DNA from 3 places in the Pseudomonas sp. KK18 genome. Region 2 is predicted to be linked to each of the others. Evidence: predicted binding sites of a transcription regulator. Region 2 holds the regulator's gene; each other region holds the start of a gene.
The links. Region 2 encodes FliA, which starts transcription of late flagellar genes. Its sites were predicted from a motif close to CTAAAGTTTNNNNNNNNNNNGCCGNTAA; they were not measured.
Positions count from the first base shown of each region.

Region 1: V6607_RS17280 (methyl-accepting chemotaxis protein) is a predicted target of FliA. The motif match lies at 4,231-4,258, and genes of this name have one in related genera.
Region 3: V6607_RS15120 (methyl-accepting chemotaxis protein) is a predicted target of FliA. The motif match lies at 1,169-1,196, and genes of this name have one in related genera.

Region 1 is NZ_CP146605.1:3,810,721-3,816,957, reverse strand. Features, by position in the region: gene V6607_RS17295 (FAD-dependent oxidoreductase) at 1-1,115, opposite strand, end outside; gene V6607_RS17290 (AAA family ATPase) at 1,257-1,778, opposite strand; gene pnuC (nicotinamide riboside transporter PnuC) at 1,775-2,338, opposite strand; gene V6607_RS17280 (methyl-accepting chemotaxis protein) at 2,530-4,164, opposite strand; gene V6607_RS17275 (undecaprenyl-diphosphate phosphatase) at 4,394-5,224, shown strand; gene V6607_RS17270 (DUF1294 domain-containing protein) at 5,221-5,604, shown strand; gene V6607_RS17265 (MmcQ/YjbR family DNA-binding protein) at 5,587-5,949, opposite strand; gene V6607_RS17260 (LysR substrate-binding domain-containing protein) at 5,946-6,237, opposite strand, start outside.
Region 2 is NZ_CP146605.1:5,365,460-5,371,696, forward strand. Features, by position in the region: gene V6607_RS24035 (chemotaxis protein CheA) at 1-59, opposite strand, end outside; gene V6607_RS24040 (protein phosphatase CheZ) at 71-859, opposite strand; gene V6607_RS24045 (chemotaxis response regulator CheY) at 878-1,252, opposite strand; gene fliA (RNA polymerase sigma factor FliA) at 1,423-2,163, opposite strand; gene fleN (flagellar synthesis regulator FleN) at 2,160-2,993, opposite strand; gene flhF (flagellar biosynthesis protein FlhF) at 3,114-4,430, opposite strand; gene flhA (flagellar biosynthesis protein FlhA) at 4,442-6,237, opposite strand, start outside.
Region 3 is NZ_CP146605.1:3,316,745-3,322,981, forward strand. Features, by position in the region: gene V6607_RS15120 (methyl-accepting chemotaxis protein) at 1-1,110, opposite strand, end outside; gene V6607_RS15125 (aldo/keto reductase) at 1,276-2,271, opposite strand; gene V6607_RS15130 (LysR family transcriptional regulator) at 2,390-3,307, shown strand; gene V6607_RS15135 (AraC family transcriptional regulator) at 3,298-4,203, opposite strand; gene V6607_RS15140 (carboxymuconolactone decarboxylase family protein) at 4,306-4,866, shown strand; gene V6607_RS15145 (acyl-CoA dehydrogenase family protein) at 4,919-5,980, shown strand; gene V6607_RS15150 (ABC transporter ATP-binding protein) at 5,977-6,237, shown strand, end outside.

The DNA of each region.
Region 1 (6,237 bases), 1.6 Mb from region 2:
GCATCGGCTTTCAGCGACTGGTCCTCGGCTTTTTCCAGCCCCTCGACAAACCCCGTGGCAGGCGTGACGCCGACGCCTATCAGTACCAGGTCTGCGGCCAATCTGTGGCCGTTTTTCAGCACCACCGTCGTCACGTCCATGTGGCCTTCCAGGCGTGCAGGCTCGCTGGCGGTGTGGAATATCACGCCGTTGGCTTCATGCAATTGGCGCAGTGAGGCACCGATGCGCTTGCCCAGTTGGGCCGCCAGCGGAATCTCGTGACGGCCCACCACCTGCACCGTCAACCCGCGCTTGCGTAAGGCGGACGCGGCTTCCAGGCCGATAAAACTGTCGCCGATGATCACTGCACATGTGCCCGGTTGAGCCGCCTTGACGATACGCGCCGCATCGTCCCGGGAGCGCAACACGAACACGTTGTTGAGTACGGTGCCTGGAACATCCAGCGGCCTGGCTTCGCCGCCGGTGGCCAGCAGTGCGGCGTCGTAGTCGAAGTGGCGACCGTCCGCAAGCTCGAGGCGCTTGGCTTGAGGGTCGAGGTGGCGCACTTCGCCGTGGATCCGCGACGCGTGGCAGGTGGCCTCGTCCAGCAAGGGCGGTGTGTCCTGCGGCGGCATCTCGCCGCAGATGACGAATTTGCTCAGGGCGGTGCGGTCGTAGGCGGGGTCCTGTTCCTGGTCGATCCACAACAACCGGCCGCTGAAACCCTTGCGGCGCAGCGTGGCCACGGCCGCCGAACCGGCTGCACCGGCGCCAATCACGATAAAGCAGCGCGAATCGTTGGTGTGCGAGGCAGCGGGCGAGGGCAGTGCTTCGTCGCCCACACTGACCACGCCGTCGTGAATCTCCACCGGGTACTGCTTGAGCTGCACCAGCGCGGGCGGCTCGCAGACCTGGCCGTCATCCACCCGGAAGGCCGCCTTGTGGCACGGGCAAATGATCCTCCCGTCACAGACCACGCCTTGCTCCAGGGGCGCCCCGGCGTGGGGGCAATCCGCCTGATAGGCACGAACCTCGCTACCCGAACGCACCAGCAGGATGTGATGGGCGGCGGTTTCAACACGAACGCCACGGTCTTCGGGCAAGTTGATCAAGCGGGCAACGATGCGCATGTTCATAGGCCAATCTCCTTTTAAGGATTGACCTGTGCCCCAGGTAGAGGACTGCGTTGACCCGATAACCGGTCTTCAGCCCTGCGCGCCAGAGCGTTGAAAGTGGGCCATGCCTAACGAGCGGTGCATGAAAACCGTCCCCGCCGGTCAATCCAGCAGTTGTTCCACAGCTGAAAAGGCCTGGTCCTGGCGTGCTTGCCAATCCCCACGGATGACCCGTAGCGGTAGATGATGTTGCTCCAGCCAGTCACGACTGGCCTGAAAAAACGCCAGGCGATCGGCAAACTCCGGCTGGCAGCGCTGGCCATCGGCGGTCCACTCCACGTCTTCCGGCGACAGCAGCAGGTGCAGGTCGTAGTGGCGGGCGAGCAGTTCGCTGTCGAGCCACGCCGGGTAGTCGCCAAACAGGGTCTGGCTCCACAGCTTGTTGGTCAACAGGTTGGTGTCGAGGATCAGCAATGCCGGCTGCGCGGCGCGGGCGGCATCTTCCCAGGCCAACTGGCCCCGGGCGATCTCCGGGATATCCGCCAGGGTGGTATCGCGCTGGTGGTGGTCGATGAAATCGCGCACGTATTCGCCCACCATCACCCCGCCAAAATGTGCCTGCAACTGGGCGGCCAGCCAGCTTTTACCGCTGGATTCCGGGCCGGCCAGTACCACCACCTTCATGCGTGCAACGCCGGGTCGGCGCGCCATTCACGCCAGCCCTGCACCGCGATCACGGTGAACAAGGCGTAGAGCGCGGCGGTGAGGTACAGGCCTTTGTAGAGAAACAGCCCGACGAAGATCACATCCACGGTGATCCACAACGGCCAGCACTGCACGCGTTTTTGCGCCATCCACATCTGCGCCACCAGGCTGAAGCCGGTCAGGGCCGCGTCCAGCCAGGGTTGGGCGGCGTCGGTCCAGTGGGCCATGGCTGCGCCCAGCAACAGGCTGCCCACAGCACCCACAGCCAGGCCTTGCAGGATCGGTTGCAGGCCCAGGCTGGTGACTTGCCGGCCCTGCTTGACCTCACCGGCGCGGGTCCACTGCCACCAGCCGTAGAGTTGCAGGGCGGCGTAGATCACTTGCAGGAGCATGTCGGAGTAGCGCTTCACATCGAAGAAGATCCAGGTGTACAGCAGCACCATCACCAGGCCGATGGGCCAGCACCACGGGTTCTGTTTAACCGTCAACCAGACAGCGATCACCCCCAGGGCGGCGGCAAACAGTTCAAGCCCGGACATGGCGGTTCCTTGGGGGAGTCGAAGAGGGCGCTGATTGTAACCAATGTGGGAGCGGCGGTGCGACGATAGATCGTTCCCACGCTCTGCGTGGGAATGCAGTTCCGGACGCTCCGCGTCCCGGCTCTGCGCAACGGTGACGCAGAGCGTCACAGGATGCGTTCCCACGCAGAGCGTGGGAACGATCATCGGCGTCAGACCTTGAATTGGCGCAGAAGGCTGTCGAGTTGTTCGCTCAGGCCTTTCAAGTGCGCACTCGCGACGCTGGACTGCTGCGCCGCCAGCGCGGTGCTGTGGGACAAGCCGGCTGCCTGGGTGACGTTCTGGTTGATGTCTTCCACCACATGCGCCTGCTGCAACGTGGCACTGGCAATCGAGGCGTTCAGCCCGTTGAGATTACGCAGCGCCTGGCCGATGGCAGTCAGGCTCGCGCCCGCCTGGCCTGCTTGTTCGATGGTCAGTTGCGAGGCCTGGTGGCTGTCGCTGATGACCTTGACCGCTGCCTCCGAATGGCCTTGCAGGCGCTCGATCATCGCCTGGATCTCTGCCGTGGATTTTTGCGTACGCTGGGCCAGCAGCCGTACTTCGTCGGCCACCACCGCAAAACCACGGCCTTGCTCCCCGGCGCGGGCCGCTTCGATGGCGGCGTTGAGGGCCAGCAAGTTGGTCTGGTCGGCAATCGAGCGGATCACTTCCAGCACGCCGCCAATCTGCGTGCTTTCAGTCGACAGCGTCCGGATCACCTCCACGGCCTGGCTGATGGTGCCGGAGAGCTGGTCGATCCGTTGCAGGCTGCCATCGATATTGAGCTGGCCCTGTTCGGCCTGCACCTGGGCATCGCGCATTTCGCTGGCGGCATGCTCGGCATTTTTGGCCACGTCCTGTACGCCATAGGTGACTTCATTGATCGCCGTCGCCACCAGTTCCATCTGCTGCGATTGCTGTTGGCTGCGGTCATGGGCATCGCTGGCGTTGCTGCCCAGCTCGGTGGACGACTGGCCCAAGGCGTTGGCGCAGGTCTGCAACTGGCCTACCACCTGCCGCAGCTTGGCGGTAAAGCTGTTGAAGTGCCGCGACAATTGAGTGACTTCATCCTGGCCATGGGTGTCGAGGGTGCGGGTCAGGTCGCTTTCGCCACTGGCGATATTGGCCATCGCATTCACTGCCTGCTGCAACGGGCGCACGATGCTGCGGGCGATCAGCACCACCAGCAGGGCCATGATCAGCGCGATCACCAGGCCAACCACCGAGGCTTTCCACACCTGGCCGCGGAACTCGCCTTGCACGTCATCGACATACACTCCAGAGCCGATGATCCAGCCCCAGGGTTCGAACAGCTGTATATAGGAGGTCTTGGCCACCGGTGCATCGGCGCCGGGCTTGGGCCAGCGGTAGTTCACCATCCCCGCGCCCTTGGCCTTGGCCAGGATCACGAACTCGTTGAACACCGCAAAGCCGTCCGGATCGCGGATGGCCGAAAGGTTCTGGCCGTCGAGCTTGGGGTTGGCCGCGTGCATGATCATCACGGGCGTGAGATCGTTGATCCAGAAGTAGTCGTCCTTTCCGTAGCGCAAGCCACGTACCGCGCTCAAGGCTTGCTTCTGCGCCGCTTCACGGGTCAGGACGCCACTGGTTTCGAGGCTGTGATAATAAGTCAGGATCCCGCTGGCGGTTTGCACCACGCGCTGGGTCTGCTCACTCTTGGCCTGGTACAGGTCGCCATGAATCTGCTTGAGCATAAGCAGGCCGAGGGTTAGCAGCATCAGCACGGCGACGATCAGGATCAGCCAGAGGCGCCGGCTGATAGACATATTGCGCAAACTGTTCATGGTCCTGTCACTCCGTGTTCTTATAATTTTGGGTGCTGCATCGACATTTCCGGCTTGTCTGATAGGCTTTCGGCCCAGAATCAAAAAACCTGAGTCCTGCCTGATTTTTCACGGAATTTTCGCAGTTCGGCCTTGATTATTTGCGCTGTGCTTGCAGCGCACTCTTCGTTAGTGAACGTCTAAAAAATATCAACGAGGCATGCCGTGGGCATGACCTTTGGGGGAATCGATGGATCTTTGGACCGCCGTACAGGCACTGATACTCGGCGTTGTAGAGGGGCTGACGGAGTTTTTGCCGATCTCCAGTACCGGGCACCAGATTATCGTGGCCGACTTGATCAACTTCGGTGGCGAACGCTTTGAAGCGTTCAATATCATCATCCAGCTGGGCGCGATCCTGGCGGTGGTGTGGGAGTTTCGACGCAAGATCCTCGACGTGGTCATTGGCTTGCCGACCCAGCGCAATGCCCAGCGTTTCACCGTCAACCTGATCATTGCCGTATTGCCGGCGGTGGTGCTGGGGGTGATTTTCGCCGACCTGATCAAACACTACCTGTTCAACCCGATCACCGTTGCGGCGGCGTTGGTGGTGGGCGGCGTCATCATGTTGTGGGCCGAGCGCCGCCAGCATGAAGTGCACGCCGAAACCGTCGACGACATCACCTGGAAGGACGCGATCAAAGTCGGCTTCGCCCAGTGCCTGGCCATGATCCCGGGCACCTCGCGCTCGGGCGCTACCATCATTGGCGGCCTGTTGTTCGGCCTGTCACGCAAGACCGCCACCGAGTTCTCGTTCTTCCTGGCGATGCCGACCATGGTCGGCGCAGCGGTGTATTCGGGCTACAAGTACCGTCACCTGTTCCAGCCGGATGACCTGCCGGTGTTTGCCATCGGCTTTGTCACCTCGTTCATCTTCGCGATGATCGCGGTCAAGGCGCTGCTCAAGTTCATCGCCAGCCACAGCTACGCGGCGTTCGCCTGGTACCGGATCGCCTTCGGCCTGGTGATCCTGGCCACCTGGCAGTTCGGCTGGATCGACTGGTCGGCCGTCAAGCCATGATCATCCAGCATCCACGCTTCAAGGCGTTGGTGTTTGCACTGTTGTGCGCCGCGCCGCTGTTTGGTGCGGCGCTGCTGGGGTACCGCGGGGTTTCGCTGATCCCGCTGGTGGCCTATGGCGTGGTCAGCGTGGTGGCGTTCCTGCTGTACTGGAGCGACAAGCGCAAGGCTCGCGAAGACAGCTGGCGCACCCCGGAAAACGTCCTGCACGCGGTGGAGCTGGCAGGCGGTTGGCCGGGGGCGTTGATTGCCCAGCAGGTGTTTCGCCACAAGACGCGCAAGGTGTCTTATCAGGTGGTGTTCTGGCTGATCGTGTTGCTGCACCAGGTGTTCTGGATTGATCAACTGTTCCTGGGTGGCACGCTACTCTCGATCTTCTAGCAACAAGCCGACCTGCGTGCGCTTGGGCAGCTTGCTCACCACCAACTGGTGGGAACGCTGCAACAGGCCACGCAGTTCCTCGGCGCCCAGCGGGTAGGGCGTTTCCATGATGATCCACTGCGCCCGCGCCAGGTACGGCGCCGGGTGGATGCCGGGGCGATCCACATGGCCCAGGAACAGCTCCTTGTCGACCTTGAACGCCAGCGAGTCGCCCCGCAGGTTCTGCAAGGCAAACATCTTGTTGCCGGCAATCGAAAACACCCGCACGCCGCCCCATTTGTAATCTTCCCGCGCGCCGGGCAAGCCCAGGCAAAACGTGGCGACTTGTTCTTCGGTCATTCTCATAGCAAACGGTCTCCGCAACCTTTGAAGGCGTTATCCAGGTGGTCGATCCAGGCCCGCACGGCCGGCAACACACCGCGCCGATGTGGGTACACCGCCTGCAACCAGCCACCCGGCAATGACCATTGCGGCAAGAGCTGCACCAATTGGCCGTTGGCCAATTCCTCCTCGCAATACATCATCGGCAGCACGGTAAACCCCAGGCCGGCGAGGGCGCAGGCCTTGCGTACCAGGAAATCATCGATCCCCAGCCGCGCTTCCATCACCAGGTCGTGGCTGCTGCCCTCCGGG
Region 2 (6,237 bases):
ATTTCGCCGGCCTCTACAAGGAAATCCTGAAGGATTTCTTCATCGGCGCCGAAGCTCATGGGTGTGCTCCTTAGAAGCCTAAACTGGACAGCAAATCGTCTACGTCGTCTTGCCCGGATACAACGTCTTCACGTTTATCGGCATGAATCTGCGGACCTTCACCCTTGGCGAGGTGTTTTTGTGGATCTTTTTCAGAAAGGATCGCTGCGCGGTCATGTTCGATGCCGGCAAACCGGTCGACCTGGCCCGCCATCAACACCAGTTTGAGCAGGTTGCTTTCCACTTCGGTGACCAGTTGGGTCACACGCTTGATCACCTGACCGGTGAGGTCCTGGTAATCCTGGGCCAGCAGAATGTCATTGAGGTTGCTGGAAACCGTGCGGTTTTCCTGCTCGCTGCGGGACAAAAAGCCCTCGACCCGACGCGCCAGCTCACGAAACTCCTCAGCGCCCACTTCCCGACGCATGAACCGGCCCCAGTCAGTGCTCAGGGCCTTGGCTTCACTGGCCATACCGTTGACCAGAGGCGTGGCGTTTTCCACCAGGTCCATGGTGCGGTTGGCCGCCGCCTCAGTCAGCCTGACCACGTAGGACAGGCGTTCGGTGGCATCCGTGATCTGCGAGATTTCCTCAGCCTGGGGCATGTGCGGGTCAATCTGAAAATTGACTATCGCACTGTGCAACTCACGGGTGAGCTTGCCCACTTCCTGGTACAGGCCGCGGTCACGGGTCTGGTTGAGCTCATGGATTAACTGCACCGCGTCGCCGAACTGGCCTCTTTCAAGGCTTTCGACGAGTTGATGAGCATGTTTTTTCAGGGTCGACTCAAAGTCGGCCTGCGATGATTCTTTATGCTCCATAGCTCCCCCGTGGCAGCATCAATGACCGATGCGTTCGAAGATCTTTTCGATCTTCTCTTTCAAGGCCAGTGCAGTGAATGGCTTGACCACGTAGCCGTTGACCCCGGCCTGGGCGGCTTCGATGATCTGTTCACGCTTGGCTTCAGCGGTCACCATCAGCACAGGCAGGCTGCGCAGTTTTTCATCAGCGCGCACGTGGCGCAGCAGATCGATACCGGTCATGCCCGGCATGTTCCAGTCCGTTACCAGAAAGTCGATGCTCCCGCTGTTGAGGATCGGAATCGCCGTAATACCGTCATCCGCCTCGACCGTGTTAGTGAACCCAAGGTCACGCAACAGGTTTTTTATGATCCGCCGCATCGTTGAGAAGTCATCAACGATGAGGATTTTCATGTTCTTGTCCAATTCGACCTCCAAGCAGTCTTAAACGCGCCCAGCACCTGGGCGCGCCATATCAATCAACAGGCGTTACACAAAAAGGACTACCGGGGGCGCACCACGGGCCAAGCCCGTCCGGGCGCAGGGCCTGGACGGTATCGTTCGCAGTGTCCCCACACTGCCTGTCAGCGCGCTCGCCACTCTCCCAAACGCCCCCGCAAGCGGGCCGCGCACTGGCTGTGTAACTGGCTGACCCGCGATTCGCTGACCCCCAGGACCTCACCGATTTCCTTGAGGTTCAGCTCTTCGTCGTAGTACAGCGCCAACACCAGTCGCTCACGCTCCGGCAAATTGGCTATCGCGTCCGCCAGCGCGCTCTGGAAGCGTTCATCTTCCAGGTCCCGTGACGGTTCGAGATGGGCACTCGCGCCGTCCTCGTGCAGCCCTTCATGTTCGCCATCCTGTAAAAGGTCGTCGAAACTGAACAGCCGGCTGCCCAAGGTATCGTTCAAAATCCCGTAGTAATCGTCGAGACTCAATTGGAGTTCGGCCGCAACTTCATGATCTTTAGCGTCGCGACCGGTTTTTGCTTCAATTGAGCGAATTGCGTCACTCACCATCCGCGTATTGCGGTGCACTGATCGCGGCGCCCAATCACCTTTACGCACTTCATCGAGCATGGCCCCACGGATACGGATACCCGCGTATGTCTCGAAACTCGCGCCCTTGCTCGCGTCGTACTTGGTCGACACTTCAAGCAGGCCGATCATCCCGGCCTGGATCAAGTCTTCGACCTGCACGCTGGCAGGCAAGCGCGCCAGCAGGTGATAGGCAATGCGCTTGACCAGGGGCGCATAGCGCTCGATCAATTCGACTTGACTGTCACGTGCCGACTTCTTGTAAAGGTTGTAGCCGCTGGCTGTCATAGCACCGGTCCTGCGCTCGTCTGATGCACCAATCGCTCGACGAAAAACTCCAGATGCCCCCGGGGATTGGCGGGCAACGGCCAGGTATCGACCTTCTGGGCAATAGCCTTGAACGCCAATGCGCACTTCGAACGAGGGAACGCTTCATAGACCGCACGCTGCTTTTGCACGGCCTTGCGCACACACTCGTCGTAAGGAACTGCGCCAACGTATTGTAAGGCGACATCGAGGAAGCGATCCGTGACCTTGGTCAACTTGGCGAACAGATTCCGCCCTTCCTGCGGGCTTTGGGCCATGTTGGCCAGCACGCGGAAGCGGTTCATGCCGTAGTCGCGGTTGAGCAGTTTGATCAGGGCGTAGGCGTCGGTGATCGAGGTGGGTTCGTCGCACACCACCAGCAACACTTCCTGGGCTGCGCGCACGAAGCTGACCACGGATTCGCCTATCCCGGCGGCGGTGTCGATCACCAGCACGTCGAGGTTGTCGCCGATGTCGCTGAACGCCTGAATCAGGCCGGCATGTTGCGCCGGGCTCAGGTGCACCATGCTCTGGGTGCCGGAAGCGGCCGGCACGATGCGAATCCCGCCGGGGCCTTGCAACAGTACGTCGCGCAGCTCACAGCGGCCTTCGATGACATCGGCCAGGGTATGTTTGGGCGTCAGTCCCAGCAGAACGTCGACGTTCGCCAGCCCCAGGTCAGCATCCAGCAGCATGACGCGACGGCCAAGCTCTGCCAGGGCCAGGGACAAATTCACTGACACGTTAGTTTTTCCGACGCCACCTTTGCCGCCGGTCACCGCGATCACCTGTACGGGATGCATGCTGCCCATTTTATTTCTTTACCTTGTCTTGCTTAGACGCAGGCTACATAAGTTGGCCGCGCGAACTGCTGGCAGGCCATCGATGTAGATACTTTTCACTGTCATTTTTAAATAGAAAGCCATGATGCCTCAGCCAACTCGCTTGTTCGGGCTGTGGTAGAGGTCAGCAAACATGTCAGCCATAGCTTCCTCACTGGGTTCTTCCTGCATTTGCACGCTGACAGCCCGGCTGACCAACTGATGACGGCGCGGCAGATGCAGATCATCCGGGATCCGCGGCCCGTCGGTCAGGTAGGCGACCGGTAATTCATGACTGATTGCCAGGCTCAATACTTCGCCCAGGCTTGCCGTCTCATCCAGTTTAGTCAGGATGCAACCCGCCAGCCCGCAGCGCTTGTAGCTGTGGTAGGCGGCGGTCAATACCTGCTTCTGGCTGGTAGTGGCAAGCACCAAATAGTTTCTGGATTTGATCCCGCGCCCGGCCAGGCTTTCCAGCTGCATGCGCAGGGCCGGGTCGCTGGCTTGCAGGCCGGCGGTGTCGATCAGCACCACGCGCTTGCGCAGCAATGGGTCGAGGGCGTTGGCCAGGGACTGGCCCGGGTCGACGTGGGTCACCGGCACATTGAGGATGCGGCCCAGGGTCTTGAGTTGTTCCTGGGCGCCGATGCGGTAGCTGTCCATGCTCACCAGCGCGATGTTCTGGGCGCCGTACTTGAGCACGTAACGTGCGGCCAGCTTGGCCAGGGTGGTGGTCTTGCCCATGCCGGCCGGGCCGACCATGGCAATCACACCGCCTTCTTCCAGGGGTTCGATTTCCGGGGTGACGATCATCCGCGCCAGGTGGGCCAGGAGCATGCGCCAGGCCTGGCGAGGTTCTTCAATTTGCGTGGTCAGTTGCAGCAGGTCGCGGGACAACGGGCCGGACAGGCCAATGCGTTGCAGGCGACGCCACAGGTTGGCCTGTTGTGGCTGGCTGCCCTGCAACTGGTTCCAGGCCAGCGAACCCAGCTGCACTTCCAGCAGTTCACGCAGGCCGTTGAGTTCGAAACGCATCGAGTCGAACACCCGCTGGTCTACCGCCGGCGCCGGGGCTGGCGCAGCAGGACGCGGTGGTTCAACAAAAGTCGGCTCTACCAGCGGCTCGGACGCGGTCAACGGCAGCCCGGCAAACAGCTGGCGATTGGTGGAGGCGTCGCTGTCGCCACGCATGCTCAGTTCAGCCTGGGCCGAGACAATGCGCGAAGCGGTCTTGCGCAGCTCGTCTTCCAGTTCCATGTTCGGCACGCGCGGCGCCAGGGCCGAGGGTTTGTAATCCAGGGCAGCCGTCAGCTCCACACCGCCGGCAATACGACGGTTACCGATAATCGCAGCGTCGGCGCCCAACTCATCACGTACCAGTTTCATGGCCTGACGCATATCGGCGGCGAAAAAACGCTTCACTTGCATATCCCACTACCTCAGCCGTTGGGCCCTACTGTCGCGACGATAGTCACTTGCTTATTGTCAGGAATTTCCTGGTAAGCCAATACGTGCAAATTCGGTATAGCCAGGCGTCCAAACCGCGACAACATCGCCCGGACGGGGCCAGCCACCAGCAGGATCACCGGATGGCCTTCCATTTCCTGGCGCTGCGCGGCCTCGATCAACGAACGCTGCAGCTTCTCTGCCATGCTTGGCTCCAGCAACACGCCCTCATCAGCGCCCTGCCCAGCCTTCTGAATACTATTGAGCAATATTTGTTCCAACCTTGGTTCCAAGGTGATAACAGGCAGCTCGGAGTCAAGCCCTACAATGCTTTGGACGATTGCACGCGACAATCCGACGCGCACTGCGGCCACCAGGGCGGCAGTATCTTGACTCTTGGCGGCATTGTTGGCGATAGCTTCGGCAATGCTGCGAATGTCCCGCACCGGCACCTGCTCGGCCAACAGCGCTTGCAGCACCTTGAGCAGTTGCGAGGTGGACAGCACACCCGGTACCAGCTCTTCGGCGAGTTTTGGCGAGGCCTTGGCCAGCAATTGCAAGAGTTGCTGGACTTCTTCGTGGCCAATCAGCTCGTGGGAGTGCTTGTACAGAATCTGGTTGAGGTGGGTGGCGACCACAGTGCTGGCGTCGACCACGGTGTAGCCCAGCGACTGCGCCTGGCTGCGCTGGCTGATTTCGATCCATACCGCTTCCAGGCCAAAAGCCGGATCTTTGGCGGTAATCCCGTTGAGGCTGCCAAACACCTGGCCCGGGTTGATCGCCAGTTCGCGGTCCGGGTAGATCTCGGCCTCGGCCAGAATCACCCCCATCAGGGTCAGGCGGTAGGCGCTCGGGGCCAGGTCGAGGTTGTCGCGAATGTGCACGGTGGGCATCAGGAAGCCCAGGTCCTGGGACAACTTCTTGCGCACACCCTTGATCCGCGCCAGCAATTGCCCGCCCTGGTTGCGATCCACCAGGGGAATCAGGCGGTAGCCGACTTCCAGGCCGATCATGTCGATCGGGGTCACGTCGTCCCAGCCCAGCTCCTTGGTTTCCAGGGCGCGGGCCGGCGATGGCAGCAGTTCCTGCTGGCGCGCCACTTCCTGCTGGGCAATCACCTTGATGTTGTTTTGTTTTTTCCAGAACAGGTAGGCACCGCCGGCGGCCATGGCGGCCATGCTCAGGAACGAGACATGGGGCATGCCCGGCACGATGCCCATGATCGCCATGATGCCTGCCGCCACCGCCAGCGCCTTGGGCGAGGCAAACATCTGCCGGCTGATCTGCTTGCCCATGTCTTCGGAGCCCGAAGCACGGGTCACCATGATCGCCGCAGCTGTAGATAACAACAGTGATGGCAATTGCGCCACTAAACCGTCACCGATGGTCAGCAGGGCGTAAACCTTGCCGGCGTCGCCGAAGGTCATGCCGTGCTGGAAGATGCCGACCGCCATGCCGCCGATCAGGTTGATAAACAGAATCAACAGGCCGGCGATGGCGTCGCCGCGCACGAATTTGCTGGCACCGTCCATGGAACCGTAGAACTCGGCTTCCTGGGCGACTTCAAGGCGACGGGCCTTGGCCTGGTTCTGGTCGATCAGGCCGGCGTTGAGGTCGGCGTCGATCGCCATCTGCTTGCCGGGCATCGCGTCGAGGGTAAAACGCGCGCTCACCTCGGAAATCCGCCCGGCGCCCTTGGTCACGACCACGAAGTTGATGATCATCAAGATCGCAAAAACCACGATACCGACCACGTAGTTACCGCCGATCACCACCTCGCCGAAGGCCT
Region 3 (6,237 bases), 2.0 Mb from region 2:
AATCGCCCCCAGTTCATCCTCGGCGCGGATGGTGATGCGCCGGGTCAGGTCGGCATCACCGTTGGACAGCGCGTCGATATTGGTCTTCAGCGCGCTCATCCGGTGCACGAGTTGGCGGATGGCGTACACCGCCAACAGCACCAACAGCAGGATCATCGGGATTTGCAGCATCGCCAACGTGCCCAGCACGTCATCACGTTGGGCGGTGATCAGCGAGGTCGGCAGCGCAGTGGCGAGGAACCACGGGGTGCCTTCGATCGGGCGCATGAAGAACGTGCTGGCCACGCCCTGGTTGTCGAACTCGCTGCGTTGCAGGGTTTGATCACGATGGGCCAGGCCGGCGCTGACCTGGGCGGCAAAGGCCGAGGTGCCGACCAATTCGCTGATGTTCTTCAACACCACGGGGCCGCTGATGCGCGTGCTGTTGCTGATGATCTTGCCGTCGCCTTCGACGATCAGCATTTGCCCGCCGAGGTCTTTTTCCTTGCTGGCCACCAGGTCGTTGAAGAAGCCCAGGGTCACGTCGATGGTGGCGACGCCATAGGCTGCGCCGTCACGCTGGATCGCCATCGCGCAGTTGGTACGCGGTTCCTGGCTGGCGTCATCCTTGTAGGCCGCCGCCCAGGCGCACTGGCCGCGGGGCGAAGCGAGGCCGCCCTTGTACCAGCTCTGGTCGTAGTAGTTGGGGGCCGCGTCGCTGTTCCAGAAGGTGTTCACCGCCAGCTTGCCCGAGGCATCGCGGTGCCAGAAGGTGCTGTGCTTGTTGCGTCCCGGGGTGCGTTGGTTGGGCAGGGGCCAGATGCCGCCGCCGAACACTTTCAATTCGCCGTACTGGTCCACCAGGCCTGGTAGCACCTTGTCGATGGCGTCGCTGTCCAGCAGCGGGATGGTTTGGGTGATGCTGCGTTGCTGGGCCTGAACCTTGTTCAGTTCGCCCTGGATCTGCTCGGCCACTTCGGCAATGCGATTGAGGGCCACCTGTTCTTCGGTGTGGCGCAGCTTGGGGGCCACCAACTGCCCGATGCCCACCACCGTCAAGACGAATAACAACAGGACGAACAGCACCAGGAACAGGGTGTAGCGGGCTTGGATAGAGCGCAATGAGGGCATGGGGTCGTCCTTACGAAGCGTTTATTGTGCGACGCGGCTTTGTTAGAGCTTCGAAGGGCTATCGGCTTGGGACGGGCGAGCTTGAGGCACTATCGTGCAAGAAAACCCAGGGCAGGGATTCAAGGCGCGGAGCTGGCGAGCCAGCCCCGATCCGGCGTGGCAGGATTATTTGTCCAGCATCTGCATGACCGCTTCCGGGTAGCGCAGCCCGGCTGTGGCGTTGGCCGGGAAGATGGCCTCTAGCGCCGCCAGCTCGGTCGGGCTGAGCTTGACCTCCAGTGCCGCGACGTTCTCTTCCAGGTATTTGCGTTGCTTGGTCCCCGGGATCGGGATCAGGTAATCCCCTTGCGCCAGCACCCAGGCCAACGCCAGTTGCCCGGCGGTCACGCCCTTGTCGGCGGCCAGGGCTTGTACCTGTTTCACCAGCAGCAGGTTCTTCGCAAAGTTCTCGCCCTGGAAACGCGGGCTGAAGCGGCGGTAATCATCCGCCGCAAAATCATCCGGGCTTTTCAGCGCGCCGGTCAGGAAGCCGCGGCCCAGTGGGCTGTAGGGCACAAACGCGATTCCCAGGCGTTGGCAGGCCGCGAGGCAACCGTTGTCTTCCTGATCGCGGCTCCATAACGAATATTCGCTTTGCAGGGCGCTGATGGGATGCACCTTGTGAGCGCGCTCCAGGGTAGCCGCCGACGCTTCACTCAAGCCCAGGTAACGCACCTTGCCTTGCTTGACCAATTCGGCCATGGCGCCAACGGTTTCTTCAATCGCCACTTCGGGGTCGATGCGGTGCTGGTAATACAGGTCCAGGGTTTCCACGCCCAGGCGCTTCAAGGTGCCGTCGATGGCCTCGCGAATGTATTCCGGGCGGCCGTTGACGCCACGCAGTGCCGGGTTCGCCGGGTCACGCACGATGCCGAACTTGCTGGCGAGGAACACCTGGTCGCGCTTGCCGGCGATGGCCTTGCCAATCAGTTCTTCGTTGGTATGGGGGCCGTACATGTCGGCGGTGTCCAGCAGGTTGATCCCCAGTTCCAGGGCGCGGTGCAGAGTGGCGATGGCTTCGGTGGTATCGGTGCCGGTGGTGTAGAAATCGGTCATGCCCATGCAGCCGAGGCCGATGGCGGACACCTGGGGACCATTTTTACCGAGTTGACGTGTGTGCATGGGTCCAGCTCCTGTGTGGGAAGGCCTCCATTGTTGCCCTCGACAAAAGCGGGATAAACCGGCTAAAACCGCTATCACTATTATGAAATTCTAAATAATCCCTGAAGGAAACCGGCCCGTGGACCGTTTTAATGCGATGCGAGTGTTCGTGCGGATTGTCGAACTAGGCGGGTTTGCCAAGGCGGCTGACAGCCTGCAACTGCCGCGTGCCTCGGTGACCATCCTGATCAAGCAACTGGAGGCGCACCTGGGGGTGCAACTGTTGCAGCGCACCACACGCCAGGTCAGCCCGACCCTGGACGGTGCCGCCTACTACCAGCGTTGCGTGAGCCTGCTGGCGGACCTTGAGGAAACCGAGGCGGTGTTCTCCACCAGCCGGCGCAACCCGCGCGGCACGTTGCGCATTGATATGCCGTCGGGGATCGGGCGCTTCCTGGTAATTCCGGCAATGCCCGAGTTCACCACGCGTTACCCGCAGATCGATCTGGAAATCGGGCTCAATGACCGCCCGGTGGACCTGATCCGCGAAGGCGTGGATTGCGTGTTGCGCGGCGGCCTGGCGCTGGACGAGTCGCTGGTGGCCCGGCCGCTGGCGATGATGGATCAGGTGACCTGCGCCAGTCCCGGCTACTTGCAGCAGTTCGGCGTGCCATCGACGCTGGATGAGTTGGCCGGCCATCAAGTGGTGGAGTATTTCTCCAGCACCAGCGGCAAACGCTATGGCCTGGAGTTTCAGATCGACAGCGACATCCGCTTGGTCGACCTGCCCAAGCAAGTGGCGGTCAACAGTGCCGATGGTTACCTGGCGGCCTGTGAGGCGGGTTACGGCCTGGTACAGACGCCGTACTACCACGCCGTTCGCCAGTTGGAAGCGGGCACGCTGGTGGAGGTGCTGGCGCATCAGCCGCCGCCCAGGTTACCGCTGACGGCGCTGTACCCGCCGCATCGCCAGCTGTCGCAACGGGTGCGGGTGTTTGTCGATTGGCTGGTGGAGTTGTGTGCCCGGCCGGGCAATGGGTTGCAGCGTCAACCTTGAGCCTTGCGGTAGGCGCCGGGCTGGAAGCCGGTGACCTTATGGAAGGCCCGGGTAAACGCCGCCACCGATTGATAACCCACGGCGAGGGACACGTCCGCTACGGTCTGGTCCTGCTTGAACAGTTGGCAGGCGTGGCGCACACGCATCATCAGCAGCACTTGCCCCGGCGACTGCCCGCACAGTTCATTGAAGCGCTTGAAGAACGCCGAGCGCGACAGGCCGGTGCAGGCCGCCATGCTTTCCAGGGTCCAGGGCTCGGCCGGGCGTGCGATCAACTGCTCCAGCAGGTTGGCAAATGCCGGTTGCCGAGCCAGCGCCGCCAGGCCGCCGAGGTCGGTGTTGTCCAGCACCTGTTGGCGCAGCACATACAGGAACAGCAGGTGGCACAGGCGCTCCAGCAGGGCGGGCGAGGGCGCCGGCGTGCGCTCGCATTCCTGCAGGATCAGTTCGAACAGGTTGCGCGCGGCGGTCAGCGATGGATCACCGGCCCGCAGGATGATCCAGGCGGGCAGGGTGTCGACAATCATCGCCGACAGCCCGGACTGGAAGTGAAAGAACCCGCACACCAGGCCCACGCCGTCACTGGCCTGGCTGTCCAGTGGCAGCATCGGTTTGCGCGGGCATTCCTGGGCGCCGGTGGCGGTGCCATCGCTGGACAAGCGGTACGCCAGGTCCCGCAGCAGGAAGACTGCATCGCCGTTGTTCAATGGGTAAGGGGTCGAGTCGCCGTCGATGTGCATCCAGCACTGCCCTTGCACCACCAGATGAAAACTCGCGCTTGCCAGGCCATGGGTGCTGGCGTGCCAGTCGCCGCAGTAACGCCCGACGTGAAACAGGCTGGTGTTGAGTTCAAGGCTATCTAATAACCAATCGACGAGTGAACTGGACGAATTCATCTAACGGAAAGACTCTAGAGCAAGTAATCGCTACTTTAGACTATTGAGCGGATTTTTTATAACCAACAGACTTGGTACACGAATCCATGAGGAGACCACTCCATGTCCCGCGTACCGATGCTAACCCTGGAAACCGCTCCTGAGGCGGCCAAGCCCTTTCTGGAAAATGCCCTGAAGGGTTCCGGGTTCATCCCCAATCTGTTGGCGGTGCTGGCCAATGCCCCGGCGGCACTGGAAACCTACATCACTGTCTCCGGCCTGAATGCCAAATCCGACCTGAGCCTGGCCGACCGCGAAGTGGTGCAACTGATTGCCGCCACGAACCACGGTTGCGATTTCTGCGTCGCCGGGCACACTGCCGTAGCGCGCAACAAAGCCAAGCTGCCGGAAGACGTGATCGACGCCCTGCGCCAGCGTGGCGAACTGCCCAACGAGCGTTATGAGACACTGGCCGCGTTCACCCGTGAAGTGATCGCCACCCGCGGTGATGTCAGCGACGCCGGCTACACCGCGTTCCGTGAGGCAGGCTACACCGACGGTCATGCCCTTGAGGTTATTCTGGGTGTGAGCCTGGCCACCCTGTGCAACTTCGCCAACGTGTTTGCCCGTACCCCGTTGAACCCGGAACTGGCGCAATACCGTTGGGAAAAACCGGCTAGCTGAAGGCGCGCAAGCGTTCGCGATGGTAAACATGCTGCAACAAGGAGAAACATGAATGCTTGACCCAATCTTGAGCCGTTGGCTCGATGTTCAAGCGCAGGCCCTGGATGTGGGCAGTTGCGATCCGCAGGAAGTGCTGCCACGGCTGGCAGAGGCCAATGTATTACGTATCGGTGTGCCCAAGGACCTCGGTGGCCTGGGCGGCGATGTCACCGGCGCGGTGGAAGCTATCGCCGATGTGGCGAGCCATTCCCTGGCGTCGGCATTTGTATGCTGGGGCCAACGCTCGTTTATCGAATACCTGCTGCAAAGCCCGAACCAGCGCCTGCGCGAGCAACTGCTGCCGGACCTGCTGAGCGGCAAGCTGGCCGGGGCGACCGGGCTGTCCAACGCGATGAAGTTTTTGTCTGGCATCGAGTCGCTGCAAATCAGCGCCGAGCCGACCGACGACGGCTGGAACCTCAATGGCCGCCTGCACTGGGTGACCAACCTGCGCAAGAACGGGTTTGTGGTGGCTGCCGCCATCGAGCATGCCCAGGGCGGCGCGCCGTTTATCCTGGCGATCCCGGACTCGGTGTCCGGCCTACAACGTTCCCGCGACCTGGAACTGCTGGGCCTGCAATCGAGCAATACCGCGGCCCTCGGCTTTGAAGCCGTGGAGCTGAGCCGCGACTGGTTGCTGCATGAAGATGCGCGCAAGTTCCTGCCGGCCGTGCGCCCGGCGTTTCTGGGCTTGCAATGCGGCATGTCCATCGGCCTGGCGCGGCGCTCGCTGGCGGAGGTGGCCAATCACCTGGGCTCCAGCCGCACCGTATTGCGTGAGGAGCTGGAAGTGTTGCGTACCTCCCTGGAGCAGGCGGTCAACGACCTGAAGAAAGGCCTGCTGGCCGGCCGCTTCGGCACTGAGCCGGTACCGTTGTTCCGCCTGCGCATCGCCCTCGCGGAAATCGCTGCCAGCGCTGTGCAACTGGAGCTGCAAGCCAGCGGCGGCAAGGCCTACCTGACGGCCCACGGCAGCGGTTTTGCCCGGCGCTGGCGCGAGTCGGCGTTTGTGCCGATCGTGACCCCGAGCCTGGTGCAGTTGCGCACCGAGTTGAACCGTCAGGCCAATCTATGAACCAGGCGGTATTGCACGCCCAGGGAATTTGCCTGGGCTATGCGGGCAATTCGGTGCTGGAAGGTTTCGACCTGCAATTGCAGCCCGGCGAAGTGGTGTCGATCCTCGGCCCCAGCGGCGTTGGCAAGTCCAGCCTGCTGCGGGTGCTCGCCGGTTTGCAAGCGCCCCAGGGTGGCAGCATCCGCCTGCTGGGCGAGCCGTTGAATGGCCCGCACCCGCGGGTGGCGGTGGCGTTCCAGGACCCCAGCCTGCTGCCG